Regions from separate parts of the Actinokineospora cianjurensis genome, predicted to be linked through region 2. Evidence: predicted binding sites of a transcription regulator. Region 2 holds the regulator's gene; the other holds the start of a gene.

What was found. Region 2 encodes HspR, which represses chaperone genes until heat shock. Its sites were predicted from a motif close to ANNTTGAGTNNNNNNNACTCAANNT; they were not measured.
Region 1: a site for HspR is predicted at 9,322-9,346, ahead of lon (endopeptidase La). Genes of this name have one in related genera too.

What each region holds. Positions count from the first base shown of each region.
Region 1 covers NZ_RCDD01000008.1:218,995-234,231, reverse strand. Annotated here, with positions in the region: gene CLV68_RS30745 (PPA1309 family protein) at 1-465, opposite strand, end outside; gene CLV68_RS30740 (UPF0182 family protein) at 657-3,638, shown strand; tRNA gene CLV68_RS30735 (tRNA-Met) at 3,805-3,878, shown strand; tRNA gene CLV68_RS30730 (tRNA-Met) at 4,117-4,190, shown strand; gene CLV68_RS30725 (PadR family transcriptional regulator) at 4,868-5,368, shown strand; gene prfB (peptide chain release factor 2) at 5,420-6,520, shown strand; gene ftsE (cell division ATP-binding protein FtsE) at 6,608-7,297, shown strand; gene ftsX (permease-like cell division protein FtsX) at 7,432-8,334, shown strand; gene smpB (SsrA-binding protein SmpB) at 8,365-8,841, shown strand; partial or broken gene CLV68_RS35530 (amidohydrolase family protein) at 8,921-9,225, shown strand; gene lon (endopeptidase La) at 9,363-11,729, shown strand; gene CLV68_RS30695 (acyltransferase family protein) at 11,665-13,158, opposite strand; gene CLV68_RS30690 (putative Ig domain-containing protein) at 13,356-15,237, shown strand, end outside.
Region 2 covers NZ_RCDD01000001.1:877,887-893,123, forward strand. Annotated here, with positions in the region: gene CLV68_RS04080 ((Fe-S)-binding protein) at 29-2,263, opposite strand; gene CLV68_RS04085 (TetR/AcrR family transcriptional regulator) at 2,456-3,025, shown strand; gene CLV68_RS04090 (DUF4097 family beta strand repeat-containing protein) at 3,322-4,119, shown strand; gene CLV68_RS04095 (TetR/AcrR family transcriptional regulator) at 4,119-4,880, shown strand; gene dnaK (molecular chaperone DnaK) at 4,984-6,843, shown strand; gene grpE (nucleotide exchange factor GrpE) at 6,875-7,495, shown strand; gene dnaJ (molecular chaperone DnaJ) at 7,517-8,674, shown strand; gene CLV68_RS04115 (heat shock protein transcriptional repressor HspR) at 8,671-9,093, shown strand; gene CLV68_RS04120 (SRPBCC family protein) at 9,901-10,377, opposite strand; gene CLV68_RS04125 (hypothetical protein) at 10,446-10,628, opposite strand; gene CLV68_RS04130 (glycoside hydrolase family 76 protein) at 10,690-11,688, opposite strand; gene CLV68_RS04135 (DUF4037 domain-containing protein) at 11,739-12,770, shown strand; gene CLV68_RS04140 (TrmH family RNA methyltransferase) at 12,754-13,428, opposite strand; gene CLV68_RS04145 (DUF2784 domain-containing protein) at 13,389-13,763, opposite strand; gene pyrE (orotate phosphoribosyltransferase) at 13,850-14,443, opposite strand; gene CLV68_RS04155 (LURP-one-related family protein) at 14,505-15,237, opposite strand, start outside.

The DNA.
Region 1 (15,237 bases), on a different contig from region 2:
GCCCTCGCCGTCCGCGCCATCGGCACCGCCGCTCGACCGCAGCCGCAGCACGCACGCGACAGTCCCGTCCCGCAGCACCGCGGCCACCAACCGGGCCTCGCGCGCGGCGGGGTGGTCCACCGCGGCGGCGTTCACCGTGTCCGCGTCGGCGTCCGGCAGTTCGGACTCCGCCTCCGGTGGCAGCATGACGATCTCCTGCGCCAGCGCGCATCCCACGACCGCCTCCGGCCACAGGATCGTGCCGAGCGCGGCGCCGAGGTCACCGTCGGGCAGCGCCTCTTGCGCTACCGGGGTCAGCGCGGCGTCAGGGTCGACCTGGCCGACCAGGTCCGGTTCCTCGCTCAGCAGGTGCGCGGTCGGCACCAGCGCGAACAGTTGCGGCGGCTGGTCCCAACCGCCGGTCGCGACGAACTCCTCGACCTCGCGGGCCGCGGTCGGCAGGTCCTTGGTGCTCACGCGGGACATGGTCGCAGGGGCGCCGGAGCCGGTGACCACGCACCCCGCCGGTCCCGGAGTAGTCCACAACCCGCCGGGTTATCCACACATTTCGGACACCCGCGCGGGAACCCGGACCGGCCCTAATAGAGTTGAACAACCAGGACGGCCCAGCTCGTCCGTGGTGAACGTCGAAAGCCAGCGAACCTGGAGCGTGCCCAGTGGCCACTCGGCCCCCGATCGGTCTGCCGAAGCTGTCGCGGCGCAGTCGGATCCTGCTCATCATCGCCGCCGCGCTGATCCTGTTGTTGTTGGTCGGGTCCCGGCTGCTCAGCACCTACGTGAACTGGTTGTGGTTCGGTGAGGTCGGGTTCCGCTCGGTGTTCACCACCGTGCTGTGGACCAGGATCGCGCTGTTCTTCGCCGTCGGTGCCCTGGTGGGTGGCGCGCTCGCGGTGAGCCTGTGGGTCGCCTACCGCACCCGCCCGGTGTTCGTGCCGGTGTCCAGCGCGGACGACCCGCTCGCCCGCTACCGGTCCACCATCGTGCAGCGGGTCCGGCTCTTCGGCATCGGCCTGCCGGTCATCATGGGGCTGATCGCGGGCTCCGCGGCCCAGTCGGACTGGCAGCAGATCCAACTCCTGCTCAACGGCGGCGAGTTCGGCGTGCGCGACCCGCAGTTCCAGATCGACATCGGCTTCTACGCCTTCACCCTGCCGTTCATCACCTGGCTGATCAGCTGGCTGTTCGTCACCGTCGCGGTGGCGTTCTTCGGCGCGCTGGTGACGCACTACCTGTTCGGCGGGATCCGGCTCGCGGGCAAGGGCGGCCAGCTCGCCGCGCCTGCCCGCATGCAGCTGTCGATCACCGCAGGCGTGTTCGTGCTGATCTACGCGGTCGACTACTTCTTCGAGCGCTACGAGTTGCTGTTCAACAAGCACGACCTGTTCAGCGGCGCGAACTACACCGACCTCAACGCGGTGCTGCCCGCCAAGCTCATCCTGATGTTCATCGCGGGCTTCTGCGCGGTGGCCTTCTTCGCCGGTGCGTTCCTGCGCAACCTGCAGCTGCCCGCGATCGCGACCGTGCTGCTGATCCTGTCCGGCATCCTGGTCGGCGCGGCGTGGCCCGCGGTCATCCAGCAGTTCTCGGTGCGGCCGAACGAGAACGCCAAGGAGTCGCTGTCCATCCAGCGCAACATCGAGGCGACCAGGCTGGCCTACGGGCTCACCGACAAGACGGTGAAGACCGAGGACTACGCGGGCACCACCGACGTCTCGCCCGCCAAGATCCGCTCCGAGCAGAGCAGCTCCAACACCATCTCCAACGTGCGCCTGCTCGACCCGAACATCCTGGCGCCGACCTTCACCCAGCGCGAGGGCCGGGAGAACTTCTACGGCTTCCCGGAGAAGCTCGACGTCGACCGCTACACCGTCGACGGCAAGACCCAGGACTACATCGTCGCCGCGCGCGAGATCAAGACCTCCGGGCTCACCGAGACCCAGGGCGGCTGGATCAACCGGCACATGGTCTTCACCCACGGCAACGGGTTCGTCGCCGCGCCAGCCAACACCATCAACTCGGCGCTGCAGGACTCCAACGACCAGGGCGGGTACCCGGTCTTCAAGGTCAGCGACCTGACCAACGACGGCCCGATCAAGGTCAAGGAACCGCGGATCTACTTCGGTGAGCTGGCCACGGACAACTACGCCATCGTCGGCGGCAAGGACAACGGCCGCCCGCTGGAGTACGACACCTCCACCAGCACCTTCAGCTACACCGGCGCGGGCGGCGTGCCGATCGACGGGCTGTTCAACAAACTGGTCTTCGCCGCGCACTACACCGAGCGCAACATCCTGTTCTCGTCGCAGATCGAGGACGGCGCCAAGATCATGTACAACCGCAACCCGCGGGACCGGGTGAGCTCGGTGGCGCCGTGGCTGACCCTGGACGGCGACCCGTACCCGGCGGTGGTCGACGGGAAGATCCTGTGGATCATCGACGGCTACACCACGCTGGAGAACTACCCGTACGCGCAGCGGACCTCTCTCGGCGAGGCGACCACCGACTCGCTCGACGGCGTCGTCCGGCAGGACAACCGCACCATCAGCTACATCCGCAACTCGGTCAAGGCCACCGTCGACGCCTACGACGGCACGGTGAAGCTCTACTCGATCACCGACGACGACCCGGTGCTCAAGGCGTGGCAGGGGGTCTTCCCCGGCACGGTGCTGCCGTCATCGGACATCTCCGACGACCTGCGCTCGCACTTCCGGTACCCGGAGGACCTGTTCAAGGTCCAGCGCGAGCTGCTGTCCAAGTACCACGTGTCCGACGCGGTCGAGTTCTTCTCGCAGAAGACCTTCTGGAACGTCCCGGCCGACCCGACCGAGGACGGCGCGTCCAACGCGGCCAACAACGGCGCCAAGCAGCCGCCGTACTACGTGCTCGCCCAGGCGCCCGGCCAGACCAAGGCCACCTTCCAGATCACCAGCGCGCTCAACTCGCTCAACAGGCAGTTCCTCGCCTCGTGGGTGTCGGTGTCGTCCGATCCGGCGGACTACGGGCAGATCAGGGTGCTGCGACTACCCACCTCCGGCGCGGCCCAAGTGGAGGGTCCCGGCCAGGTGCAGAACCGGTTCCAGACCACACCGGAGGTCGCGGAGAACCGAACGCTGTTCAACAACCCCAGCGTCGCGCCGAGGTTCGGCAACCTGCTGACGCTGCCGGTCGCCGGTGGCCTGCTGTTCGTGGAACCGATCTACATCCAGCGCAAGGACGCCAACGCGTTCCCGCAACTGGCCAGGGTCCTGGTGTCCTTCGGCAACAAGGTCGGGTTCGCGCCGACCATCGACGAGGCGCTCGACGAGGTCTTCGGCAAGGGCACCGGTGAGATCGCGCCCAAACCGGGCGATACGACGAACCCGCCGAGCAGCACCTCGCCGCCCACCTCGACCACGACCCCGCCGCCCGGCACCGGGGGCAGCGAGCTCGACCAGGCCGTGCAGGCGCTGAACACGGCCATCGCGCACCTGCGCCAGGCCCAGCGCGACGGTGACTTCGCCGAACAGGGCAAGGCACTGGCCGAACTGGACGCCGCCGCCAAGCAGTACGACGAGGCCAAGGCCAAGGCGGGCGGCACGACCACCACCCCGTCCTCGCCCGGGGCGTCCCCATCGCCGACACCAGCCCCAGGCGGCTGATCCCGCACCACCGACCCGGCAGGCCCGCCCCGCGACCCAGCGGTGGCGGGCCTGCCGCGTTTTCCGGTTTCGCGGCCCGGAAAAGAACGACAACGGTGACCCCACTCACCAACGCCCACCCTGATTTGCCGTAACCCCACCCCCCGTGTAGTGTTACAACTACCGACGCGGGGTGGAGCAGCTCGGTAGCTCGCTGGGCTCATAACCCAGAGGTCGCAGGTTCAAATCCTGTCCCCGCTACAAGGCTGAGGGGCCCCTATCCACGGAAAGCGTGGATGGGGGCCTTTTCGCGTTGTATTTGGGGGCCGAGCCCCCAAGCCCCCACGGGGCGGGGGGCGCGTAGTGCGAGGGACGAGCACGTAGCGAGGGGCGGGTGGGGGCTCGCTGGGGCCTGGCGGCCCTCGCGTCGAGTGGTGGCGGGTGGGGGTACCCCCGGTGAAAAGGGGTTGAGGGTGGGGTGTAGGGTTGGTTTTACCACCGCGGGGTGGAGCAGCTCGGTAGCTCGCTGGGCTCATAACCCAGAGGTCGCAGGTTCAAATCCTGTCCCCGCTACGAAGAATGAAGGCGGCACCCTTTTTGGAGGGTGTCGCCTTTTTCTATTGGCGCAGCGGCGATGTTTGGGGTTTGGGGATTCCGCTGGGGGGCGGGATCAACTGGGGGTTAGTCCTGTATGGACTGTTTGATGGTGGAGGCGGTTGGGGGAGGTGAGGGTGGGGAGAGCGGGGGGTGGGATGCGCGTGCATTTGCTTGGGAGGGTGGGGGTTGCGTTTGGGGGGAACGGATGTGGGGGGTGCGGGTGGGACTGGGTCCACTTGGGACTGTGGGCGGGGGTCTTACTGTGACAGTCGTGGGGGGAGTGCACCGGGTGGGAGGGTGGGCGGGGGCGTGGGGGCGGCGGTTTCCGGACGGGAAACTGCCGCCGTTGGGGTGATCTGGACCACAATGGGGGGTGATCTCCGGCGGAAACCCGCGTCCTGCGGCGACTACGGTTCGCCCACCCACCACTGGGCCGAACGGGTAGCGGGCTGGGAAGAGATCCACTCCTTCGGGGGAGCAAGCTCGCCGAGTCCACGTGGGATAGTCCCGTTTTGGGCCAACCGGGGACACCTGTCGTCCGCTGATCGGTCCCGGGTCGGGTGTCCGTCGGCACCCCGCCGCCGATCAGCCACTGTGGACTGGCGCACATGGCCACTGTGGACAGCACGCCCGTGTCGTGGGACCGTGGTCTTGTGTCTGAACTGAATGCGACCGCCGCCGCCCTGCTCGGCCTGCTGCACGAAGGCCCGCAGACCGGTGGCCAGCTGGTGTCCGCGGCAAGGGAGCGCTTCGGCTCCTTCTTCAGCGTGACCCGCAGCCAGGTCTACCGCGAACTGCCCGCCCTCGCCGACGCCGGCCTTGTCCGGCTGGGCAAGCAGGGTCCCCGTTCCAGCCAGCAGTACGTGATCACCGCGGCTGGCAAGAAGGCTTTCAAGACCTGGCTCGGTGGCGAGCCGGGACCCGACCACCTGCGCAGCCCGTTGATCTTGCGCCTGGTGCACGCGAGCACGCTGACCGCCAAGCAGCGGGTCGGCCTGATCGACTCGGCCAAGCAGGTCTACAACGGCGAGCACGAGGCGGCCAAGACCGCCGTCAAGACCGCCGAGGACCCCTACGCCAAGGCGATCGCCGAGTTCGGCGTCGCCAGGGCCAAGGCCGTGCTGAAGCTGCTGGAGTCCATCCCCAAGTCCTGACCTGGCTACCGCCGCAGCGGCGGCGCCCGTGTCCGCGTAGTCTTTTTCGACGTGAACCCGGACGTCGCCGCTGACCTCAAGGAACTGTCCACCTCGCTGGCCAACGTCGAGGCGGTGATGGACCTCGAGGGGTTGCGCGCGCAGATCGCGGAGCTGGAGGAACAGGCTGCCCGCCCGGACCTGTGGGACGACCCCGACTCGGCGCAGAAGGTCACCAGCAAGCTCTCGCACCGCCAGGGTGAGCTGCGCAAGGTCGAGGACCTGCGCTCGCGGCTCGACGACCTCGCGGTGCTCTACGAGCTGGCCGAGGAGGGTGGCGACGAGGACGCCGCCGCCGAGGCGCGCACCGACCAGGACAAGCTCAAGTCCGACATCTCCTCCCTCGAGGTGCGCACCCTGCTCTCCGGCGAGTACGACGGCCGCGACGCGCTGGTGACCATCCGCTCCGAGGCCGGTGGCGTCGACGCCGCCGACTTCGCCGAGATGCTCATGCGCATGTACCTGCGGTGGTCGGAGCGGCACGGCTACCCCATCGAGGTGTACGACACCTCGTACGCCGAAGAGGCGGGCATCAAGTCGGCGACGTTCAAGATCGCCGCCCCCTACGCCTACGGCACCCTCTCGGTCGAGCAGGGCACCCACCGGCTGGTGCGGATCTCGCCGTTCGACAACCAGGGCCGCAGGCAGACCTCCTTCGCCGCGGTCGAGGTCGTCCCGGTCGTCGAGCAGACCGACCACGTCGACATCGACGAGAAGGACCTGCGGGTCGACGTGTACCGCTCGTCCGGTCCCGGTGGACAGGGCGTCAACACCACCGACTCCGCGGTCCGGTTGACCCACATCCCGACCGGCATCGTGGTGTCCTGCCAGAACGAGCGCTCGCAGCTGCAGAACAAGGCATCCGCCATGGCCGTGCTGCAGGCGAAGCTGCTGGAGCGGCGCAGGCAGGAGCAGCAGGCCAAGATGGACGCGCTGAAGGACTCCTCCAGCGGGTCGTGGGGCAACCAGATGCGCACCTACGTGCTGCACCCGTACCAGATGGTCAAGGACCTGCGCACCGAGCACGAGGTGGGCAACCCGGCCGCGGTGCTCGACGGCGACATCGACGGCTTCCTCGAGTCCGGCATCCGGTGGCGCAAGACCCACGTGTGACCGCCCGGACACCATCGGTGACCAGGCGCGGCCGTAACGGACACCGAGGCTACGGCTCGATAACAACTGAAGGTAGACTCGCCGACCGTGATCCGGCTCGAACAGGTTTCCAAGGTCTACAAGACCTCCACCCGGCCTGCCCTGGAGAACGTTTCCGTGCAGGTCGACAAGGGTGAGTTCGTCTTCCTGATCGGCCCATCGGGCTCGGGTAAGTCGACCTTCCTCCGGCTGCTGCTGCGCGAAGAGGTCCCCAGCAAGGGGCGCGTGTACGTGGCGAACTTCGACCTGACCAGGATGGCGCGGCGCCGGGTGCCCCGGCTGCGGCAGTCCATCGGCTGCGTCTTCCAGGACTTCCGGCTGCTGGCGAACAAGACCGTCGCGGAGAACGTGGCCTTCGCCCTCGAGGTGATCGGCAAGCCCCGGCACACCATCAAGAAGGTGGTGCCCGAGGTGCTGGAGCTGGTCGGGCTGGAGGGCAAGGCCGAGCGGATGCCGCACGAGCTCTCCGGCGGCGAGCAGCAGCGGGTGGCCATCGCCCGTGCGTTCGTCAACCGGCCGCTGATGCTGCTGGCCGACGAGCCGACCGGAAACCTCGACCCGGACACCAGCCAGGACATCATGCTGCTGCTGGAGCGGATCAACCGCACCGGCACCACGGTGCTGATGGCCACCCACGACCACTCCATCGTGGACTCGATGCGCCGCCGGGTGGTGGAGCTCGACCTGGGCCGGGTCGTCCGCGACGACGCCAGGGGCGTCTACGGCGTCGGTCGCTGAATCACTCCCGCCCGCCGCCCGCCCCCTCGTCCCCGCCCGGCACCGTCCCCGACCTGGCGGGTCGACGACCACCACCGGGCGGCGGGAACCCAGCCCACCAGTAACCATCCGCAACAGCGAGGAAGCCCAGCCCGATGCGTGCCAGCTTCGTGTTCAGCGAGGTCGTGACCGGTCTGCGCCGGAACATCACGATGACCATCGCGATGATCATCACGACCGCCATCTCGCTGCTGCTGCTCGGCGGTGGTCTGCTGGTGGTGCGGATGATCGACAACACCAAGGAGCTCTACCAGGACAAGGTCGAGGTCAACATCTACCTGACCAACGACGTGTCCGCCTCGGACAAGGACTGCAAGGCCGACCCCTGCCGGGGGCTGCGCTCGCAGCTGGAGTCCGACCCGGCGGTGGAGCGGGTGGAGTTCGAGAACCGCGACCAGGCGTACGAGCGGTTCAAGCGGATCTTCGAGGCGCAGCCGGAGCTGGTGAAGCTGGCCCGGCCGGAGGCGCTGCCGTCCTCGTTCAACGTCCGGCTCAAGGACCCGGACCGGCCCGAGGTGATCATCCAGACCTACAAGGGCAAGGCCGGGGTCGACTCGATCGGCGACCAGAGCCAGTTCCTCGACCGGTTCTTCAGCGCGCTCAACGGTGTGCGCAACGCGACGTTCTTCATCGCGGGCGTGATGGCGGTCGCGGCGCTGCTGCTGATCTCCAACACGGTGCAGCTCTCGGCGTTCACCAGGCGCACCGAGGTCGGCATCATGCGGCTGGTCGGCGCGACCCGCTGGTACACCCAGCTGCCCTTCCTGCTCGAGGCGGTGGTGACCGGCATCATCGGCGCCCTCGTCGCGATCGCGATGCTGGTCGGGGCGAAGCTGGCGTTCCTCGACGATGTGCTCGCCCAGCCCATCAAGTCCGGGGTGGTGAAGTCGGTCGAGGCCGGTGACCTGGCCTTCGTCTCGCCGATCCTGCTGCTGATCGCGATCGGCGTCTCGGCGTTCACCGGCTACGTCACGCTGCGCCTGTACGTCCGCACCTGACCCGGCCCGTGCTGCGTAGAGTTGCCGGTCATGGCTAAGGAACGCGGCCGTAAGGCGATCGTCACCAACCGCAAGGCCCGGCACGACTACGCGGTCATCGACACCTACGAGGCCGGTGTGGTCCTGGTGGGCACCGAGGTGAAGAGCCTGCGCGAGGGCAGGGCGTCCATCGTCGACGCCTTCGCCACCGTCGACGACGGCGAGGTGTTCCTGCGCAACCTGTTCATCCCGGAGTACACGCAGGGCACCTGGACCAACCACGAGCCGCGGCGCACCCGCAAGCTGCTGCTGCACCGGGCCGAGATCGGCAAGCTGATCGGCAAGATCAAGGAGTCCGGGGTCTCGCTGGTCCCGCTGTCGATGTACTTCTCCGACGGCAAGGTCAAGGTCGAGTTGGCGCTGGCCAAGGGCAAGAAGGCGTACGACAAGCGGCAGGACCTGGCCAAGCGCGACGCCAACCGGGAGATCGCCAAGGCGGTCGGGCGCCGTGCCAAGGGCATGGGGTAGGTGGGGACGGCCCCAATGGGCCACGTCGAGGGGCACGCCGCCAAGTCGGGGACGATGCCGGGCGGGGACGAGGGGGCGGGCAGTGCCAACAGCGACCCTCTATCCGGAACCACCGGTCTCGCGGTACCTGGAAGCGGCGCTGCGCTCGGGCGCGCGGTGAGTGAAGCCCGCAGGTGCAGGTTGGCCCTACGACCCGCGAGACGCCCTCCTAGGGCCTGCGTGAGGCATGCTGGCTGACGCGGGGGTACCCGTTGTTGTGCACTGTGGACACGGACCGTTGCCGGGCACGTTCACGGGGCTACCGGTCTTTGAAGAGGTGCTGCGTCGCCACCCAGCGCTAGCGGTCGTTTGGCGCACGCGGGCATGCCGGAGATCTCTCGCGCTGCCCGCGGACTGGACGACTCGGCTGGCAGACCTCTCGGTGACCGGTGGTTGCTCGCTCTGGGCGAACACACCGGGGGAACATAGCCCGGCTCAGGGAAGTTGACGTGATCAGACTCAACTCCCTGGAGGCTGATCCCATGTCCGAGGCTCTGAACCTGCCGGTGCTGCCGCTCGACGACACGGTCCTGCTGCCCGGCATGGTCGTGCCGATCCAGCTCACCGGCTCCGACAACGCCACCGAGGCCCGTGCCGCCGTCGAAGCCGCCCAAGCCGCGGGTGACCAGGCGCGGGTGGTGCTCGTGCCCAGGTTGGACGGCAAATACGCCCGGGTCGGCACGCTGGCGGTGGTCGAACAGGTGGGCAGGCTGCCCGGCGGCGAACGGGCCGCCGTGGTGCGCGGCACCGGCCGGGTCCGCATCGGCGCGGGCACGACCGGCCCCGGCGCCGCGCTGTGGGTCCAGGTCGAGACCGCTGACGAGACGACCGACGCGCGCACCCGTGAACTGGCCCGCGAGTACAAGGGGCTGGTCACCACGATCTTGCAGCAGCGCGGCGCGTGGCAGGTCGTCGACAGCGTGACCCAGGTGGACGACCCGGCCGCGCTGGCCGACCTCGCCGGGTACGCCGCGTACCTCTCCGACGAGCAGAAGGTCTGGCTGCTGGAGACCACCGACGTCACCGCGCGGCTGGAGAAGCTGCTGGAGTGGGGCCGCGAGCACCTGGCCGAACTGGACGTCGCCGAGACGATCCGCAAGGACGTCAAGGAGGGGATGGAGCGCCAGCAGCGGGAGTTCCTGCTGCGCCAGCAGTTGTCGGCCATCCGCAAGGAACTGGCCGAATTGGACGGTAAGCCTGCCTCCGAGGAACAGGACTACCGGGCGCGTGTGTCCGAAGCAGACCTACCGGAGAAGGTTCGCGAGGCAGCGCTGTCTGAAGTGGACAAGCTGGAGCGCACCTCTGAGCAGTCACCGGAGGTCGGCTGGATCCGCACGTGGCTCGACACGGTGCTGGAGATGCCGTGGAACGAACGCACCGACGACGCCTACGACATCACCGGTGCACGGGCGGTGCTTGACGCTGACCACGCCGGGCTTGAAGACGTGAAGGATCGCGTTATCGAGTACCTGGCCGTGCGCAAGCGCCGGGACGAGCGCGGACTCGGCGTGGTCGGTGGTCGTCGTAGTGGCGCCGTGCTGGCTCTGACTGGTCCGCCCGGGGTCGGTAAGACCTCGCTGGGTGAGTCGGTAGCGCGAGCGATGGGTCGCAAGTTCGTCCGGGTCGCGCTGGGTGGTGTCAGAGACGAGGCGGAGATCCGGGGCCATCGGCGCACCTACGTCGGCGCGCTGCCCGGCCGGATCGTGCGTGCCATCAAGGAGGCGGGCTCGATGAACCCGGTCGTGCTGCTCGACGAGATCGACAAGGTCGGCTCCGACTACCGGGGCGACCCGACGGCGGCCCTGCTCGAGGTGCTCGACCCGGCGCAGAACCACACCTTCCGCGACCACTACCTGGAGGTGGAGCTCGACCTGTCCGACGTGGTCTTCCTGGCCACCGCGAACGTGGTCGAGGCCATCCCGGCGCCGCTGCTCGACCGGATGGAGCTGGTGCAGCTCGACGGGTACACCGAGGAGGAGAAGGTCACCATCGCCCGCGACCACCTGCTGCCCCGGCAGCTGGACCGGGCCGGGCTGACCGCCGACGAGGTGGTCGTCACCGAGCAGGCGCTGCGGCTGCTCGCGGGGGAGTACACCCGCGAGGCCGGGGTGCGGCAGCTGGAGCGGGCGATCGCCCGAGTGCTGCGCAAGGTCGCGGCGAAGTTGGCGGTAGGTGATGCGGTGGGCGACTTGGTGCCCTCGCGTGTGGACGCGCAAGACCTGCGCGGTTACCTCGGGCAGCCGAGGCACACGCCAGAGTCGGCGGAGCGGACCGCGGTGCCAGGTGTGTCTACCGGGCTCGCTGTCACCGGCGCGGGTGGCGATGTCCTGTTCGTCGAGGCGTCCCTGGCGGAGAAGGCGACGGGCGCGGCCGGGGTGACGTTGACCGGGCAGTTGGGTGACGTCATGAAGGAGTCGGCCCAGATCGCGCTGTCGTTCCTGCGGTCGCACGGCCCCGCGTTGGGCCTGCCGGTCGCGGAACTGGCCGAGCGGGGGGTGCACGTCCACGTCCCGGCGGGCGCGGTGCCCAAGGACGGGCCGAGCGCGGGCATCACCATGACGACCGCGTTGGCGTCGCTGCTGTCCGGTCGTCCCGTGCGCTCGGATGTCGCGATGACCGGCGAGGTGTCGCTCACCGGGCGGGTGCTGCCGATCGGCGGGGTGAAGCAGAAGCTGCTCGCCGCCCACCGCGCGGGCATCACCACGGTCCTGTTGCCGCAGCGCAACGAACCCGACCTGGACGACGTGCCGGAGTCGGTGCGGCAGGAGCTCACCATCCACCTCGTCAGCGATGTCCGTGACGCGCTGCGGTTGGCTCTAGAGCCACAGGAAGCGCAACTGGCCGCGTGACATAAGCGGCGGGTGGGTTGGCAACAGCCCACCCGCTGCTAGGTGTGCGGCTCGACTGGCGCTCGGTCCTAGTGCAGAGAGCCACGCCGGTAAGGACTAGAACCGCCCACGGGACCGGGCCTTCGAACAGGTTGGGGCCGTCGGGTGAGAATCCGCGGACGGTCAGGCCCAACAGTCCGGTAGCCGCAAAGAGGAAGCCTGCGGTGACACCCGTGGCTGAGGGGATAGCCCTACCTGCGCCGGTTTCGAAGCGGCCGAAGACACGGACTAGAGCGGCGAGCACCAGACCGACACAGGTCACCCACATCGGCGCTACCGCGAACCACTCGACCGAACCCGGCTCCGGCGTGCGATAGCCCATGCCGAGGACCATGACGCCAGCGACGACCACGAGCGCGGGCATGTGCCAGAGGTAGATCGTGGTGCTGCGCGCCCCCACCGCCCGGATCGCCGGACCGTCGAGGCGGTTCAGCACCGGCCTGGCGAGCAGCAGCAGACCCAGCTGGCCGACCGCGAGCGGCAGCAGGACCGCGGCGGGCGGGCTCATGTTCGACATCGGCGCCCCGGGCATCCCGATCATGCTCGGCGCGTACGGCCCGAAGGCCACCATCGCCGCGACCACGGCGAACCCGCCGACCGCCATCGCCGCGTGTGCCCGCCTGCCCAGTTCCAGCCTGCCGTCGGCGTAGCAGATGCCGAGCTGGTGCACCGCGACCCAGATGACCACGGCGTTGACGAACCCCGCCTCCGGCAGGCCCGCGAAGCGCACCACGTCGACCAGGACCGCCAGCGCGGCCAACGGGACCAGCACGCCGAGCCCGAACCGCTCGTGCGCCCGCGCCATCACCGGCGTCACCGCGACCACGACCAGGTACACCACGAGGAACCACAACAACTGCGCGCTGATGCCGCCCGCGACGTCGACCGGCTGCGGCGCGACCCCCGCGCGCAGCAGCAGTTCCGGCAGCACCACCCACACCGCCGCCAGCGGCAGCACCGGCACCACCAGCCTGCGCAGCCGCCCGGCCAGCCACGCCCTGGGGTGCCCGGACGCGCGGTAGGAGTGCAGGTTCGCCGCACCGCCCGCGAAGAACACCACCGGCATCACCTGCGACAGCCAGGTCAACAACCACCACCCGGGTGTTGCCAACGCGTTCCCGGTTTCCACGGTGTGCCCATTGCTGGCCAGCACCGGCATCAGCCAGTGCTGGCCGACCACCAGCACCACCGCCGCCACCCGGATCACGTCCAAGAACGGGTCCCGCGTCGACCTGCCCACTGCCGCCCCCCTGCCTTCCACCGGCGTCTTCCTGCCGGGTTCGAGCATGTCGGGGCCGGTGCGCGGGGGCAGCGAGGCCAGCAGGTGTCCTGGTCCGGGTGGCGGCACCAGCGCCAGGGGTGGGGCCAGCCCTACCTCCTGTGAATTCACAGGTGTTTTCGCTATTCAACCGACGGATATGCGGGCCTCGTGCCGCGATAGGGCACGAGCTATGGACTGAACAGCGGAATTCATTCCCGTGTCCTGGCGGCACTGGGTGTGATTGTGGTTGTTTCTCACGACCGGCATGCCGAGCCGGTCAGGAAAGTCGTCCCCTGATCCCTGCATCGCTTTATTGGAGTAATCCCATGAGACAAGTTCGCGCGAGCCTGCGCAGACGCGTTCTCGGCGCGGGGGTGGTCGCCGCCACCGCAGCCGCGTTGGCGGTGGGCATCGGAACCGCCGAGGCCGCCGAAGGTGTTGTCATCGGTGCCGACCGCGCCGACGCCATCCCCGGCAGCTATCTGGTGACATTCAAGGACACCGCCGCCATCACATCCGATGTGGACCGTGCGGTGGCCGATGTCGCGAGCCGCTACGGCGCCACCGCGCGCACCACGTGGCGCCACGCGCTGCGCGGGTTCGCGGCGTCGATGTCGGCCACCCAGGCCCGCAAGCTCGCCGCCGACCCGGCCGTCGCCCTGGTCGAACAGGACGCGGTCGTGCGGGTCGCCGGGAACCAGCCCAATCCCCCGTCGTGGGGCCTGGATCGCATAGACCAGCGCAACCTGCCGCTGGACCAGAACTACAACTACGACACCACCGGTGCGGGCGTCACCGCTTACATCATCGACACCGGTATCCGTACCTCGCACCGCACCTTCGGCACCAGGGCCACGTGGGGTACGAACACCGTCGACACCAACAACACCGACTGCCACGGTCACGGTACGCACGTGGCGGGCACGGTCGGCGGCACCGAGTACGGGGTCGCCAAGGACGTCAAGCTGGTCGCGGTCAAGGTGCTCAACTGCGCCGGTTCCGGCTCCAACACCGGCGTGGTGAGCGGCGTCGACTGGGTGACCCGCACCGCGACCAAGCCCGCCGTGGCCAACATGAGCCTCGGTGGCGGCGCCTCCGCCACGACCGACACCGCCGTGCGCAACTCGATCACCGCGGGCATCACCTACGCGGTGGCCTCCGGCAACGACAACACCAACGCGTGCAACTCCTCCCCGGCGCGCGTGACCGAGGCGCTGACCGTCAACGCCACCGCCGAGTCCGACGCGCGCGCGTCGTTCTCCAACTACGGCACCTGCACCGACCTGTTCGCGCCGGGGCAGAACATCACCTCGTCGTGGAAGGACAGCGACACCGCCACCAACCGGATCAGCGGCACCTCGATGGCGACGCCGCACGTGGCCGGTGCCGTTGCCAGGTACCTGCAGGGCCACCCGAGCGACACGCCGCCGCAGGTCGCCACCGCGATCCTGGCCCAGGCGACGTCGGGCAAGGTCACCAACCCGGGTACCGGGTCCCAGAACAAGCTCCTGTTCACCGGTGAGGGCACAGGCACCCCCACCACCGTCACCCCGCCCGGCAACCAATCGGGCACGGTAGGCACACCTGCCAGTCTGACGTTGTCGGCCAGCGGTGGCACCGCGCCGTACACGTGGACCGCGTCTGGGCTGCCCGCCGGGCTGTCTATCTCTAACGGCGGCGTCATCTCCGGTACTCCCACCACCGCGGGTACCTACAACGTGACCGTTACCGCTACCCCATCGGCAGGCACGCCGGGGAGCGCCTCGTTCACCTGGACGATTGTTGCCCCGCCTGCGGGCGACGCCGAGGTCACCGACCCCGGTGACCAGACCGGCCGCGTCGGCTCACCGGTGAACCTGACCCTGCGGGCTACCGGCGCCACACCGCCGTACCGCTGGTCCGCCGTGGGTCTGCCCGCCGGGCTGTCTATCTCTACCGACGGTGTCGTCACCGGTACGCCTACCACTGCTGACATCTACGGCGTCACCGTCACCGCTACCCCGTCGTCGGGCAACCCGGGCAGCGTGAAGTTCAACTGGACCATCACCGACGCGCCCGGTGGCGACATCACTATCGCCAACCCGGGTCCGCAGTCAGGCAAGGTCGGTGTGAAGGCGGGCCTGAAGCTGGTCGCGACCGGCGGCACGGCCCCGTACTCGTGGTCGGTCACCGGACTGCCGGACGGTCTTACCTCCGACCACGGCGGTA
Region 2 (15,237 bases):
GCAGGTCGGGGGCGCTGTCAAGGACCGGCTACTTGTCCTCATCCGGCAACGGCGTCCCGGTGCCGACCTCGTCGGTCGGGGTGTCCAGCGGCTCCTTGCCCCGCCGCACCGCCGACAGCAGCAACTGCGCGACGTCCACCACCTCGACGTGCTGCCCCGCGAGACCGTCCGCCTGCCGGGCGGTGACCCCGTCGGTCAGCATCACGCGGCAGAACGGGCAGCCAGTCGCGATCTTCGACGGTGCGGTCCCGAGAGCCTCGTCAACGCGGTCGATGTTGATGCGCTTACCGATGCGCTCTTCCATCCACATCCGCGCACCGCCCGCACCGCAGCACATGGACCTATCCGCGTGCCGAGGCATTTCGCGCAACCGCGCACCGGAAGCGCCAACGAGTTCGCGCGGCGCTTCATAGACCTTGTTGTGCCGCCCCAAGTAGCACGGGTCGTGATAGGTGACGTCCTCCGTAACCGGTGCCACCGGAACCAGTCGACGCTCGCGCACCAACTTGTTCAACAGCTGCGTGTGGTGCAAGACCTCATAGTTGCCACCGAGCTGCGGGTACTCGTTCGCGATCGTGTTGAAGCAGTGCGCGCAGGTCACCACGATCTTGCGCTTACCGGCCTCGCGCCCCTCGAACACCGCGTTGATGACCTCGACGTTCTGCTGCGCCAGCATCTGGAACAGGAACTCGTTGCCCGCCCGCCGCGCCGGGTCGCCCGTGCAGGTCTCCTCCGGCCCGAGGACCGTGTACTTCACCTCGGCGGTGTGCAGCAGCTCCGCGACCGCGCGCGTCGTCTTCTTGGCCCTGTCCTCGAACGCGCCCGCGCAGCCGACCCAGAACAGGTACTCCGTGTCGTCGGCCAGTTCGCCGTCGAACACCGGCACCTCGAAGTCGAGGTCCTCGGTCCAGGCCAGCCGGTCCTTGGCGTTCTGACCCCACGGGTTGCCCTTGTTCTCCAGGTTCTTGAACATCCCGCCGAGCTCGGACGGGAAGTTCGACTCGATCAGCACCTGGTAGCGGCGCATGTCGACGATGTGGTCGACGTGCTCGATGTCCACCGGGCACTGCTCGACGCAAGCGCCACAGGTAGTGCAAGACCACAGCACCTCAGGATCGATGACCCCGCCGTCGTCCCCGATAAGAGCCCGCTCGGACTCGGCGATAGCCAGCACATCGATGCCCGCGTACGGGTTGTCCCCGGTTAGACCTACCTCGTCGCCCGCCATGTCCCTGCTCCCGCCCGCGAGCAGGTAAGGAGCCTTGGCGTACGCGTGGTCGCGCAGCTGCGTGATGACCAGCTTCGGCGACAGCGGCTTGCCGGTGTTCCACGCCGGGCACTGCGACTGGCAGCGGCCGCACTCGGTGCAGGTCGTGAAGTCCAGCCAGCCCTTCCAGGTGAAGTCCTCGACCTTGCCCGCGCCGAAGACGTCCTTCTCCGGGTCGGCTTCCTCGAAGTCGAGCGGTTTGCCGCCGGACATCATCGGCCGCAGCGGGCCGAGCGCCACCCCGCCGTCGTCCTCACGCTTGAAGTAGATGTTGAAGAACGCGCTGAACCGGTGCCAGGCCACGCCCATGGTCATGTTCTTGGCGACCACGTACACCCACACCATGGCGCCCATCAGCTTGATGAACGCCAGCGCGGACACCAGGTCGGGGCTCGCCGGGAGGAGCTGCCCGAGCGGGTTGGTCACGAACGCCGCCCAGGTCGGCAGCTCGTGCGCGCCCAGCGCCGCCTTGCCCGCGCGCACGCCGAGGATGCCGACGCCCTCGAAGATCACCACGGCCTCGACGAAGTACGCCTGCCACTGGTTCGACCCCTGGAACCGCGACAGCCGGTCGGCGCGGCGGGGGTGGTTGCGCTGCCTGATGATCGCGAGCGCCACACCGCCGACGATCGTGCCGACGCCCAGCAGCTCCATCAGCAGGTGCCACAGGTTCCAGTGGTCGAGGACCGGCCAGCCCCAGGTCGGCACGAACACCTCGCCGTACGCCTCGAACAGCGCGGCCGACCCGATCAGGAAGCCCCACATCACCAGCCAGTGCCAGGGCCCGACGTGGCGGAACTTGTTCATCCGGGTGTGCGCGGCGAACTCCGCGACCAGCGTCTTCATCCTCGGCACGAACGGCCCGTTGCGGGTCGCGTCGGGCTGGCCGAGCCGGATGACGGCGACCATCCGCGCCACGGTCCGCACGAACATGCCCCACGCGACCAGGCTGACCGCGACCGCGACCAACCCCAGTGCCAGCTGCACGGCGCCCATGTGGTGGTGCCCTTCCGTCGTCGGGGTGCGGGTGGGTGGACCCTACGCTTTCTTACTGGCCGGTAACCGACTTTGAGAAGCCTAAGTCGGTCAAGTGTGGCGCACACCTCGGTAACTTCCTGGACACCTGTTCAGGTAGTTTGGCCCGGTGCCACCGCCCATCCTCCCCGCGATCACCCGGCTCGGCCCGCTGTGAGGACCTACCGCAGGGTCGACGGCCGCAGGACCAGGGGCGACCGGCGCAAGCGCGAGATCATCGGGGCGACGCTGCTGGTGGTCGAGCGCGACGGCGTCGCCGGGGTGTCGCACCGGTCGGTCGCGGCGGCGGCGGGGATCCCGCCCGCGTCGATCACCTACCACTTCGCCGCGCTCGACGACCTGCTCGTCGCCGCCCTCGTGCACTCGGCGGAGGAGTTCGCGGCGCGCACCAGGGACCTCATCGAGTCCAGCCGGATCAAGGGCAGCGGCCCGGCTGGCGCGGTCGCCGAGATGCTGGCCGACGCGCTCGGACCCCGGCGCGGGCAGACCAAGGCGCAGTTCGAGTTGTACCTGCTCGCCGCCCGCCGCCCGGAACTGCGACCGGCCGCCCGGCTGTGGATCGACGTGCTGACCAGCCTCGGCCGCCAGCCGGACGAGGTCGGCTTCCGCGCCTTCCTCGCCGCGCTCGACGGCATGCTCACCCAGGGCCTGATCGACGACGAGCCGCCGACCGCGGCCGAACTGCTCCCGGTCGTGGAGCACCTGCTCGCCCCGCTGCGCTGAAGCCGCCTAGGACCAAAGTCTTACCCGAACCAAGACCCGGGTCCGATGTCGGCGCACACCGGGGACCCTAGTCTCGGGTGCGGGTAGTCGGGGGACGCTGACCAGCGGAAACGGGACGGTGTACCACCTGGGGGTAGGGACAACTTCAGGGCAGGGTCGGGGGCGTCCCGGATCCCGGCAACCGGTCTGCGGTCCTAGCGTCGCGGTAGCGGTTTCTCCTGGTGATGTGCGGTTCCGGTGGGGGTGTCATGGCAAGCGGTGTGGTGGCGGGGCGGTCACGACGAGGGGTGCTGGGGGTGACCGCCGTGGGGGTGGCGGTCCTGCTCTCCTCGTCGGCCGCCTGCGGTATCGCGACGAAGCGGTTCAGCGATGACGCCGCGGTCGGCGAGACGATCCGGGCGGTCCGGATCGAGGGCGCCGCCGGGTCGGTGCGGTTGCGGGTCGGCCCGTCGGCCAGCGTGCACCGCACCGTGTCCTACCTGGACGGCAGGCCGGGGGTGACGCACCGGGTCGAGGGCGATGTGCTGGTCCTGCGGGAGTGCGAGGTGCGCAACTGCTGGGTCGACTACGAGGTGGTCGTGCCGGAGGGCGTGACCGTCTCGGGGGGCCTCGACTCGGGTTCCGTCGACGTCGAGGGGGCGTCGACGGTCAACCTGCGGGTCAGCTCGGGGGAGGTGAAGGTGCGCAGGGTGTCCGGGGCGGTGAACGTCAAGGCCGAGTCCGGTTCGGTGGACCTGGTCGACGTCAAGGGGAAGGTCGCCGTCGAGGCCGAGTCGGGGGACGTCTCGGCCCGTGACGTCGGTGCCGCCACCCTGCGCGCCGAATCCGGCTCGGTCACCGCGCAGGGGGTCGACGGCGCGGTGGACGCGTCGGCGCAGTCGGGCAGCGTCACCGTCCGGTTGACCAAGGCCGCCGGGGTCAAGGCGACAACCAACAGCGGGTCGGTGCAGGTCACCGTCCCGAAAGGGGAGTACCGGGTGAGCGCGCACACCGACAGCGGGGATGTCGACAACGGCATCGGCGACTACCGCGACTCGCCGAACCACCTCGAACTCAACGCGGACAGCGGCGACGTGACGGTGAGGTTCGGCTGATGGCAGAGCAGGTTCTCGCAGCGCAAGGGGTCAAGGGCGAGCCGGGGTCCGGGGTCGGCGCGGTGATCCACGAGCGGGCCGACGCGGCGCGCAACCGGCGGCGCATCCTGGTCGCCGCCCGCGCGCTGTTCGCCCAGCGCGGGGTGGACAAGGTGACGATGGACCAGATCGCCGCGGCGGCCGGGGTGGGCAAGGGGACCCTGTTCCGGCGGTTCGGCGACAAGTCGGGGCTGGCCGCCGCGCTGCTCGACGACGGGGAGCGCGGGCTGCGGGCGCGGGTGGCCGAGGGGGCGGCGCCGCTGGGTCCGGGGGGAGACCCGGCGGCGCGGCTGGTGGCCTTCTTCGACGCGTACCTGACCTTCCTGACCGACCACCTCGACCTGGTGCACCTCGCCGAGACGGCGCGCCCTGGCACCCGGTACCGGATCGCGGCCTACCGCTACTGGCACGGCCACGTCGCCGCGCTGCTCACCGAGGCGGAGGCGGCGGGCGACCGCGACGCCCTCGCACACGTGTTGCTGGCGAGCGTCGCCGCGGACCTGCAGCGCGCCGTGCGGGCTGAGGTGACCGCGGCCGGGATGCGCGCGTCGGTGCTGCACGTCGTGGACACGGTGGTGAACGCGCAGGTCAGCGCACCGGAGTCGGTCGAGGTCAGTGCCGAGCCGGAGCCCGAGCAGCCACCGTCATCACCCGGTTCAGTGGTGGCGCTCACGCCGGGAACAACCGACCGGGGTGCTTCGTTGCGGGTGCAGGAAGGTTGAGCGGGCCGGACTCAAGTTAGGAACTTCAGTCCGGTAGGCTCAACTTTGCCCGGCCCCGCAGTGGGCCGGACACCACAGGCGAAGCACCAAGCAGGAGGAAACCATGGCGCGAGCGGTCGGCATCGACCTGGGGACGACCAACTCCGTCGTCGCCGTCCTCGAGGGCGGTGAACCGACGGTGATCGCCAACTCGGAGGGCTCGCGGACGACCCCGTCCATCGTGGCGTTCGCGAAGAACGGCGAGGTCTTGGTCGGGCAGCCCGCCAAGAACCAGGCCGTCACGAACGTGGACCGCACGGTCCGCTCGGTCAAGCGCCACATCGGTACCGGGTGGAAGACCGACGCGATCGACGACAAGGCGTACACCGCGCAGGAGATCAGCGCCCGCGTGCTGATGAAGCTCAAGCGCGACGCCGAGGCGTACCTCGGCGAGACCATCACCGACGCGGTGATCACCGTCCCCGCGTACTTCGAGGACGCCCAGCGCCAGGCCACCAAGGAGGCCGGGCAGATCGCGGGCCTCAACGTGCTGCGGATCGTGAACGAGCCGACCGCGGCGGCACTGGCCTACGGCCTGGACAAGGGCGCCAAGGAGCAGACCATCCTGGTCTTCGACCTCGGCGGCGGCACCTTCGACGTGTCCCTGCTCGAGATCGGCGACGGCGTCGTCGAGGTCCGCGCGACCAGCGGCGACAACCACCTCGGCGGCGACGACTGGGACCAGCGCATCGTCGACTGGCTGGTGGAGAAGTTCAAGGCGTCGGCAGGCATCGACCTGACCAAGGACAAGATGGCCCTGCAGCGCATCCGCGAGGCGGCCGAGAAGGCGAAGATCGAGCTCTCCAGCTCGAACAGCGCCAACATCAACCTGCCCTACATCACCGTGGACGCGGACAAGAACCCGCTGTTCCTCGACGAGACGCTGACCCGCGCGGAGTTCCAGCGGATCACCGCCGACCTGCTCGACCGCACCAGGGCCCCGTTCAACAACGTGGTCAAGGACGCGGGCGTCTCGGTCGGCGAGATCGACCACGTGGTGCTGGTGGGCGGCTCCACCCGGATGCCCGCCGTCGCCGAGCTGGTCAAGGAGCTGACCGGCGGCCGCGAGCCGAACAAGGGCGTCAACCCCGACGAGGTCGTCGCGGTCGGCGCCGCGCTGCAGGCCGGTGTGCTCAAGGGCGAGGTCAAGGACGTCCTGCTGCTCGACGTGACCCCGCTGTCGCTGGGCATCGAGACCAAGGGTGGGGTGTTCACCAAGCTCATCGAGCGCAACACCACCATCCCGACCAAGCGCTCGGAGATCTTCTCCACCGCCGACGACAACCAGACCACCGTGGGCATCCAGGTGTTCCAGGGCGAGCGCGACTTCGCCGCGGACAACAAGAAGCTCGGCACCTTCGACCTGACCGGCCTGCCGCCTGCCCCGCGCGGGGTCCCGCAGGTCGAGGTCACCTTCGACATCGACGCGAACGGCATCGTCCACGTCAACGCGAAGGACCTCGGCACCGGCAAGGAGCAGTCGATGACGATCACCGGTGGCTCCGCGCTGCCGAAGGACGACATCGACCGGATGGTCCGCGACGCCGAGGCGCACGCCGAGGACGACCGCAAGCGGCGCGACGAGGCCGAGGTCCGCAACCAGGCCGAGTCGCTGGTCTACCAGACCGAGAAGTTCGTCAAGGACAACGACGAGAAGATCCCGGCCGAGGCCAAGGAGAAGGTCGGCGCCGCGCTCGCCGAGGCGAACGAGGCGCTCAAGGGCACCGACATCGCCGCCATCAAGGCCGCGATGGAGAAGCTCGCCGCCGAGTCGCAGACCATGGGCTCCGCGCTCTACGCCAACTCCGGCGCGCCCGCCGGTGGCGCCGAGGACGCGGGCCAGGGTCAGGGCCAGGCCAAGGCCGACGCCGCGGACGACGTGGTGGACGCCGAGATCGTCGACGAGGACAAGGACAAGAAGTGACCTCGACCCCGATCGCAGGTGAGGTGACCGCGTGAGCGAGCAGCACCAGGGCGACCTCCCCGAGGAGCCCCAGGTCCCGGCGCAGGACGCTCGCCAGGAGGCCGACGCGCCCGCGGGCACGCACGCCCCGTCCACCCCGGAGGCCGAGCCCGGCCAGGTCGTCGACGGCAGCGTCGACGGCGTGGTGGAGCCGGAGCTCGACCCGACCGCGGCGCTGAAGGTCCAGCTCGACGAGCGCACCGCGGACCTGCAGCGCCTGCAGGCCGAGTACGCGAACTACCGCAAGCGGGTGGAGCGGGACCGCGAGCAGGTGGTCACGTCGGCGAAGGCCGCCGTGGTCACCGACCTGCTCTCCGTGCTCGACGACGTCGAGCGGGCCGCCGCGCACGGCGACCTGACCGGCGCGTTCAAGGCCGTCGCGGAGAAGCTGACCAGCTCGCTGCAGAAGACGGGCCTCGAACCGTTCGGCCACGAGGGCGAGCCGTTCGACCCGTCGGTGCACGAGGCCGTGCAGCACAACACCTCCACGGAGGTGTCCGGCCCCACGGTGACCGGGGTGCTGCGCCGCGGCTACCGGATCGGTGACCGGGTCGTGCGGGCCGCGCTGGTCGCGGTCACCGACGCGGAAGCCGCACCCGCGGCGCAGGGCTAGCACGAGAGGAGGGGACGTCCGGTGAGTGCCAGGGACTGGATCGACAAGGACTTCTATCGCGAGCTGGGCGTCTCCTCCGACGCCTCGGACGCCGAGGTCAAGAAGGCGTACCGCAAGCTCGCCCGCGAGCTGCACCCCGACGCGAACCCCGGCAACGCCGACGCCGAGGCCCGGTTCAAGTCGGTGTCCGAGGCGTACGGGGTGGTCGGCGACCCGGAGAAGCGCAAGCAGTACGACGAGGCCCGCTCGATGTTCGGCTCCCGCGGCGGGTTCGGCGGCGGCGGGTACGACTTCGGCGACGCGTTCGGCGGCCAGCAGGGCGGGTTCGGCGGCGGTGGCGGCGGGCTCGGCGACCTGTTCGGCAACCTGTTCAACCGCGCCAAGAGCGGGAGCGCCGGTGCCACCAGGCCCCGCCGCGGCGCCGACGTGGAGACCGACGTCCGGCTCGACTTCGTCGAGGCGGTCAGGGGCGCGACAGTCCCGTTGCGACTGTCGAGTCCGTCCACTTGCGACACCTGCCACGGCTCGGGCGCCCGGCCGGGCAGCAGCCCCAAGACCTGCCTCACCTGCGGTGGCGTCGGTCTGGTCAGCCGCAGCCAGGGCGCGTTCGCCTTCAGCGAGCCGTGCCGCGACTGCCGGGGCACCGGCCGCATCATCGACGACCCCTGCCCCGACTGCGGCGGCGAGGGCGTCAACACCAAGACCCGCACGCTGACCGTGCGTATCCCGGCAGGCGTCGAGGACGAGCAACGCATCCGCCTCGCAGGCCAGGGCGAACCGGGCCGCAGCGGCGCGGCGGCAGGCGACCTGTACGTCCGCGTGCACGTCTCGCCGCACCCGGTGTTCGGCCGCAGCGGCAACGACCTGACGCTGAAGGTCCCGGTCAGCTTCACCGAACTGGCCCTCGGCACCACGCTCACCGTGCCCACCCTCGACGGCGTGGTCTCGCTGAACGTCACCCCCGGCACCGCGTCCGGCCGCGTCCTGCGCGTACGCGGCAAGGGCGTCCAACGCCGCGACGGCCAGTCCGGCCACCTGCTGGTGACCCTCCAGGTCACCGTCCCGAACGACCTCGACGACGACGCGAGGGCGGCCCTGGAGACCTACGCCAAGGCCACCGCCGACCTCGACCCCAGGCCGGAGTTGACCGCACTGGTCCAGAAGGCGAGGCAGTCGTGAACCCGTTCCCCCCCGGCACCGACGAGGACACCCCCGTCTTCGTGATCTCGGTGGCCGCCCAACTCTCCGGCCTGCACGCCCAAACCCTCCGCAGCTACGACCGCCAGGGACTGGTCTCCCCCGGTCGCACCTCGGGGGGCGGGCGGCGCTACTCGATCCGCGACATCGCGCTGCTGCGCGAGGTGCAGCGGTTGTCGCAGGAGGCTGGGGTGAACCTGGCCGGGATCAAGCGGATCATCGAGTTGGAGAACGAGGTTGACGCACTGCGGGTGCGGGTGGCTGAGTTGACTGAAGAGTTGGCTTCGGCTTATGCGGCGGCTGAGCAGGCTGCTGCTGCGGTGCACAAGTCGTATCGGCGGGATCTGGTGCCGGTGCGGCAGCAGACGGCGTTGGTGGTGTGGCGGCCGCAGAAGCGGTAGGTGGGTGGGTGGTGGAGGCCGGTCCCGGTGGGGGTCGGCCTCTTTTGTGTTTGGGGGGTGTCCACATGGGGCGGAGTTGTGCACAGGTGCTGTGCTGGGTGTTCTGGGGTGGTGGTGTGCGGTCGTAGGCTGTGTGTTGGGGGGTGCTTGGGGCGGTTTGATCTTGTGAGGTGGGTTGTCCACAGGGCGGTGGCTCGCTCTGGGCGGTTTGTCAGCCCCTGCCGGTAAGCTGTATATCGGGGGGTGCTTTGGCGGGTTTGATCTTGGGCTGGGGGGTTGCGGCTCTCGTGCTCGCCTGCGGCGTCGATGGTGAACGCCTCGCCTTCGGCATTGGCCTGGCGCGAGTTTCGAGCAAGCTCGATGTGGCGAACTTGTTTTGTGCGGGGCCCCGGCAGCACCCGTGGCAGGACCGCAAAGCAGGGGCCGAAGAGCATGGCCCTGTCCGCGAACGACGCTACGGGCACTGCTCCCCCACACAAAACAAGTCCGCCCCATCGAGCCGGCCTGGCACCAGCGACTCCGAGGAGCGGTTGTCGGCCAACGTTGCAGAGGGGTGCGTAGTTGGCCGTTGCAGAGGGGCGCGTGGTTGGCCAACGTCTGTGAGGGCCGGGTGGTTGGCGAACGCCTGAGAGGGGCGCGTGGTTGGCCAACGTCGTAGAGGGGCGTGTGGTTGGCCAACGTTGTTTGGGGGCGCGTTGGGGCCAACGTTTGTGAGGACCATGACGGCCAGGTTGGGGTGTCCGTCACAGCACCGAGCCCCCTTGGGCGACTGCCCAGGGGGGCTCGGGGTCTAGCTGTTACAAAGTCTTACAGTGGCGGCGGGGTTTGGGTGGGTGCTGCTACGTCGCCGCGCCAGGCGCCGGATTCTGTGCCTTGGGTTTCGATGAAGTCTTTGAAGCGCTTGAGGTCTGACTTCACTCGGCGGTCGATGATGCCGAGTTTGTCGGCGACGTTCTCGGCGAAGCCCTCGGGGTCGATGTCCATCTGGGCCGTGACGCGGGTTTCGCGGTCGTTGAGGCGGTGGAAGGTGATCACGCCTGCGTGCTCGGGGCCGTCGACAGACTTCCAGGCGACGCGTTCGTCGGGGATCTGTTCGGTGATGGTGGCGTCGAACTCGCGGGTGATGCCGCCGATCTTGGTGACCCAGTGGGTGTTGCGGTCGTCGACCTGGCGGATCTGCTCGACGCCCTCCATGAAGGCGGGGAAGGATTCGAACTGGGTCCACTGGTTGTACGCGGTGGACACGGGGACGGCGACGTCAACGGTCTCGATGATCGTGCTCACACTCGATCAGCCTCCTCGTGCTTCGTCGGGTTCTCCCAAGGCATACCCGAGGGGGCGGGGCCTACACATCACGCGGCGCGGTGGTGCTCACGTTTGCCGCCGATCTCGGCGGAGAGGCCGAGCATGTCGAGCAGCATCGCGCACTCGGCGGCGTCGGCCGCGATGCCCGCGACCACCCTGGCGGCGCGGCGCTGCTTGTCCTCGGGGACGGACGTGTCCAGGTCACCGGTGAAGCCGAGGTCGTCGGACATCGGGTCAACTCCTCCCAACGGGGGCGGCAAGTGGCCCCGACATACCCGCGATCGGGCCGGATCACACCCCGTTCGGCGAAGCTCCGCCCGCGCGGGCGAGCAGCGCGGCCGCCTCCAGGGTCATCCAGGCCGACAACTGCACCGACAGGTCGCGCTGCTGGCCGCTGCGAGTGGTCCAGTCGGTGCCGAACAGCGGCCCGTCGGCGGTGATCACCCGGTGGCGCCAGAGCGCGTCGGCCGAGGCGAAGACCAAGCGGCGGGCGGTGTCCGCCTCGGCGGTGGGCAGCCGGAGCGCGGACTGGGCCAGGTAGCGGGCCAGGATGCCCGCGAACAGGCCGCCGTCGCCGGTGCCCTGCCCGGGGAGGACGTGCGCGGTGGCCACGTGCCTGCGGACCGCACGGATGGTGCGTGCCGCGAGGTCCGGTGTGGACAGTTCGACGGCGGCACCGATGAACACGCCCTGGCAGTAGGTGTAGATCGTCTCCACCACCTCGCCGCCGACCCGGACACCGTCCCAGAGCAACCCGGTCTCGGGATCGACCAGCGTCCGGTCCATCCAGTCGAGCGCGGTCCTCGCCCAGGCGTGGTCACCCCGCCGGGCCAGGAAGATCGCGGCGGGGCCGTTGGCGGGGACATTCTTGAACGTGTCCCCCTTCCGCCACCAGATCCCACCGCCCAGGTCGTCTGTCCACCCTGAACGCAACCTGGCCTCGATGGCGGCTAGAGCCCGCTCCGACCCACCCGCCCGCTGTAGCGCCAACCCGAGCCAGGCTATGTCGTCGTAGTAGCGGTTGGTCCACGCTCCGAAGTTGCGCACGTGGATACCCCGCACCAGCGCCGCGATCACCTTGTCCCGCTCGGCCTCTGGTTCACGCAACCTGGCATCGACAAGGCAATCAAGCAGATGCGCCTGCCACCAGTAGTTCCACCGCAGGTGCAGACGGCCACCGACGCGCGGCAGCCCCAACCGCGTCCCAGGCAGGGCGAAAACCCGCCGCAGGAACCGCGCCCGAACCGCATCCTCCGCAATTCCCGCGCGTGCCGCCCACAGCCCAGCCATACTCCATGGTGCGTCAGCCACCGGCCTGATCGCCACACGCAGGGGGATCTGTGATCAAGGGGCTCGATCTCGCCCGGCGCTTCTACCAAGAGGCGGTAGCGCCGACACTCGACGTGCCGCACTCCGCTGGACGGCTCGGCAGCGGGTCGGAAGTCCTCGGCTTCGACACCGCGATCTCCGCCGACCACGAGTGGGGACCGAGGTGCCAGATCCTCGTCGCGGACCCCGCCGAAGCCGAACGCATCCAGGACGACCTGTCGCACACGCTGCCCAAGACCTTCCTGGGCTACCCCACGCACTTCGACGCCAACCCCCTCGGTTCGATGGCGGTGACCGACGGCCCCGTCAACCACCGCATCGACGTCGCCGAGACCGGCACGTGGGCCGTCCGCGCTCTCGGGTTCAACCCGCTGGATGGCGTCACCACCTTCGACTGGTTGTCCACGCCGACCCAGGCGTTCGCCGAGATCACCGCAGGTGCGGTCTTCCACGACGGTCTCGATGTCCTGCACCCGCTACGCGCCGCGATCGCCTGGTACCCCGATGACGTCTGGCGCTATGTCCTCGCCTGTCAGTGGCAGCGGTTAGCGCAAGAGGAAGCGTTCGTCGGACGCGCCGGTGAGGTGGGGGACGAACTCGGGTCCGCTGTCGTCGCCGCGAGGCAGGTCCGTGAGCTGATGCGGCTGTGCCTGTTGCTGGCCAAGCGGTATCCGCCGTACAGCAAGTGGTTGGGTAGTGCCTTCGCGCAACTCCCGCATCCCACGCTTCAGGTGACGCTAAGAGGCGTGCTCGCCGCACAGGACTACCGCAGCCGTGGCGAGCTCTTAGCGGATGCCTACGAGGCCGTGGGAGCCCTGCAGAACGCCACCGGCCTCACCGACTCGGTAGACCCGACGCGGCGTGACTACTACGAGAGGCCGTACCCCGTCATCCGGGCCGATAGGTTCGTCGACGCGCTGCGCGACTCCCTGGATGCCGAGCTGAGGAACCTGCCGCTGACCGGCGCTGTCGATCAATGGGTGGACAGCACGGACTTCCTGATGAGCGCGGCGCTGCGGCGGGCGGCTACCAGGCTTGGGTGAGGTCGGCGTGTTCGCGGACCCAGGCGTGCATGACGATGCCCGCCGCGACGCCCGCGTTGATGGAGCGGGTCGAGCCGAACTGGGCGATGGACACCAGCAGGTCGGCGCCCGCCCGTGCCTCGTCGGTGAGGCCGGGGCCTTCCTGGCCGAAGAGCAACACGCAGTCGCGGGGCAGGGACGCGGTCTCCACCGGGACCGAGCCGGGGGTGTTGTCGACGCCCACGACCGCCAGGCCCATGCGGCGGGCGGTTTCCACAAAGGACTCGACGGTCGGGTGGTGGTGGATGTGCTGGTAGCGGTCGGTGACCATGGCGCCACGGCGGTTCCAGCGCTTGCGGCCGACGATGTGCACCGCGCGGGCGGTGAAGGCGTTGGCGGTGCGGACCACGGTCCCGATGTTGTGGTCGTGCTGGAAGTTCTCGATGGCGACGTGGAAACCGTGCCTGCGCCGGTCGAGGTCGGCGACCACCGCGTCGCGGCGCCAGTAGCGGTAGGCGTCGACGACGTTGCGGCGGTCGCCGTCCGCGAGCAGGTCGGGGTCGTAGTGCGCGCCCGCAGGCCACTCACCCGGCCACGGGCCGACCCCGACCGGCTCGCCGAACACCCACTCGGTGGGGCCTACTTCACCGGCACCATCAGGCTTTTCCGATTCCGCCACAGCAGATACGCACCCACATACGAGAAGACGAGCACCAGTAGGGCGACAGCGGCCACGAGGTCGACGTGCCCCTCGGGGACCAGCGTGCCGTAGACGTAGAACTCGTTGAAGCCACCCGGAAGCGGACCGAGTCCCTGCTTGGCGCGGAAGTAGTTCTCCACCGCCGTCAGCGGGCACTGGACCGGGGTGGAGTTGACGAGCACGCCCCAGATCGCGAAGAAGACGTGTACGAAGATCGACTTGGGCCACTTCCAGGCGAGGAAGCCGCCGAAACCGATGTAGAGCAGTGCCGCGAAGTGCACGACGACCGTCGCGGCGGCGAGCAGACCGAACACCGGGCCACCTCCCCAACCACCGAGAACTCGGCGAGCACTTCCCACGGTACCCGGAGTTGGGGGAGATCAACCGGAATTAACCCTGGTCAGTCACCGTCGACCAGGCCGAGATCGGCCAGGCCCAACAGGGACCGGTAGGGCAGCCCGCGCGCCTCGATGGCCTCGCGGGCACCGGTGTCGCGGTCGACGACGGTGGCCACGCCGATCACGACGGCACCGGCCTCGGTCAGCGCGTCGACGGCGGTGAGCACGCTGCCCCCGGTGGTCGAGGTGTCCTCCACCGCCAGCACGCGCTGACCGGCGACCTCGATGCCCTCGATCCGGCGCTGCATGCCGTGCGCCTTCGCGTCCTTGCGGACGACGAACGCGTCGAGCACCTCACCGGCGGACGCGGCGGCGTGCATCATCGACAGCGCGACCGGGTCGGCACCGAGGGTGAGGCCACCGGCGGCGACGTAGTCCCAGTCGGCGGTGAGTTGGCGGAGCAGGCGCCCGATGAGCGGGGCGGCGGCGTGGTGCAGGGTCGCCCGGCGGAGGTCGACGTAGTAGTCGGCCTCCTTGCCGGACGAGAGCGTGACCTTGCCGTGCACGACGGCGAGTTCGGTCACCAGGCGGGCTAGTTCGCCCTGGGCAGCGGGGTCGACAGACGGAGCGGTTCGCACGAGGCGCAAGCCTCTCATGCCGACCCGGTCCACTGACAACGCTCCCGGACCACGGGCTCCCCCGACCGCGCGGTGGTGATCAGCCGAAGCCCCTGCTGTCCTGCTTGAGCGCGGTGTCGACGGTCAGCGCCGAGGCGACGACCATGCTGATCAGCGGGTCCTGCAACTGCCGGTGGATCTGCAGCACGTAGTTGTCCGCGCTGGTGAACATGGTCTTCGCGATGCCCTCGAAGGTCTTGGTGATGCGCGCGATCTCGGCGCCGGTGTGGTCGAGCACGGCGAAGTTCCACGCCCGCCAGTTCTCCGCCTGGATGCCGCCGATCTCGTGGCCGCCAGCCAGGAACGAGAAGCGGATCTTGCCGAAGACGTTCTGCTGGACGATCTCGCCGACCGGCGTGCCGTCGCCGCGCTCGACGATCATCCGGGACTTCACGAACTTGGCGGGCCGGGTCAGCCGCAGCACCGTCTGGTGGTTGGCGTCGCGGACCTCGAGCTTGTGGGTGAAGAACTGGTCGTAGCTGCCCAGGAACCGCACGGCCTTCTTCAGCGCGCTCTGCCCGACCTGGGCGACCGAGCCGATCTGGCGGCCGTGCTGGTCGAACACCGAGTACTCGTTGCTCATCTCGATGAGCTTGACCTTCTGGTTGACCACCAGCACCGGCTCGCTGAACAGCGTGCCGCCGCCTTGGCCCGCCTGGCCGACCCCGGCCCTGCGCTGCTGGTCCCTGATCTTGTTCGGGTCGGTCGGCCCCTGGCCGAGCGGGATCTCCCAGCCGCTGGCGTCGCTGCGCGGCTGCTGCGGCGGGGCCTGC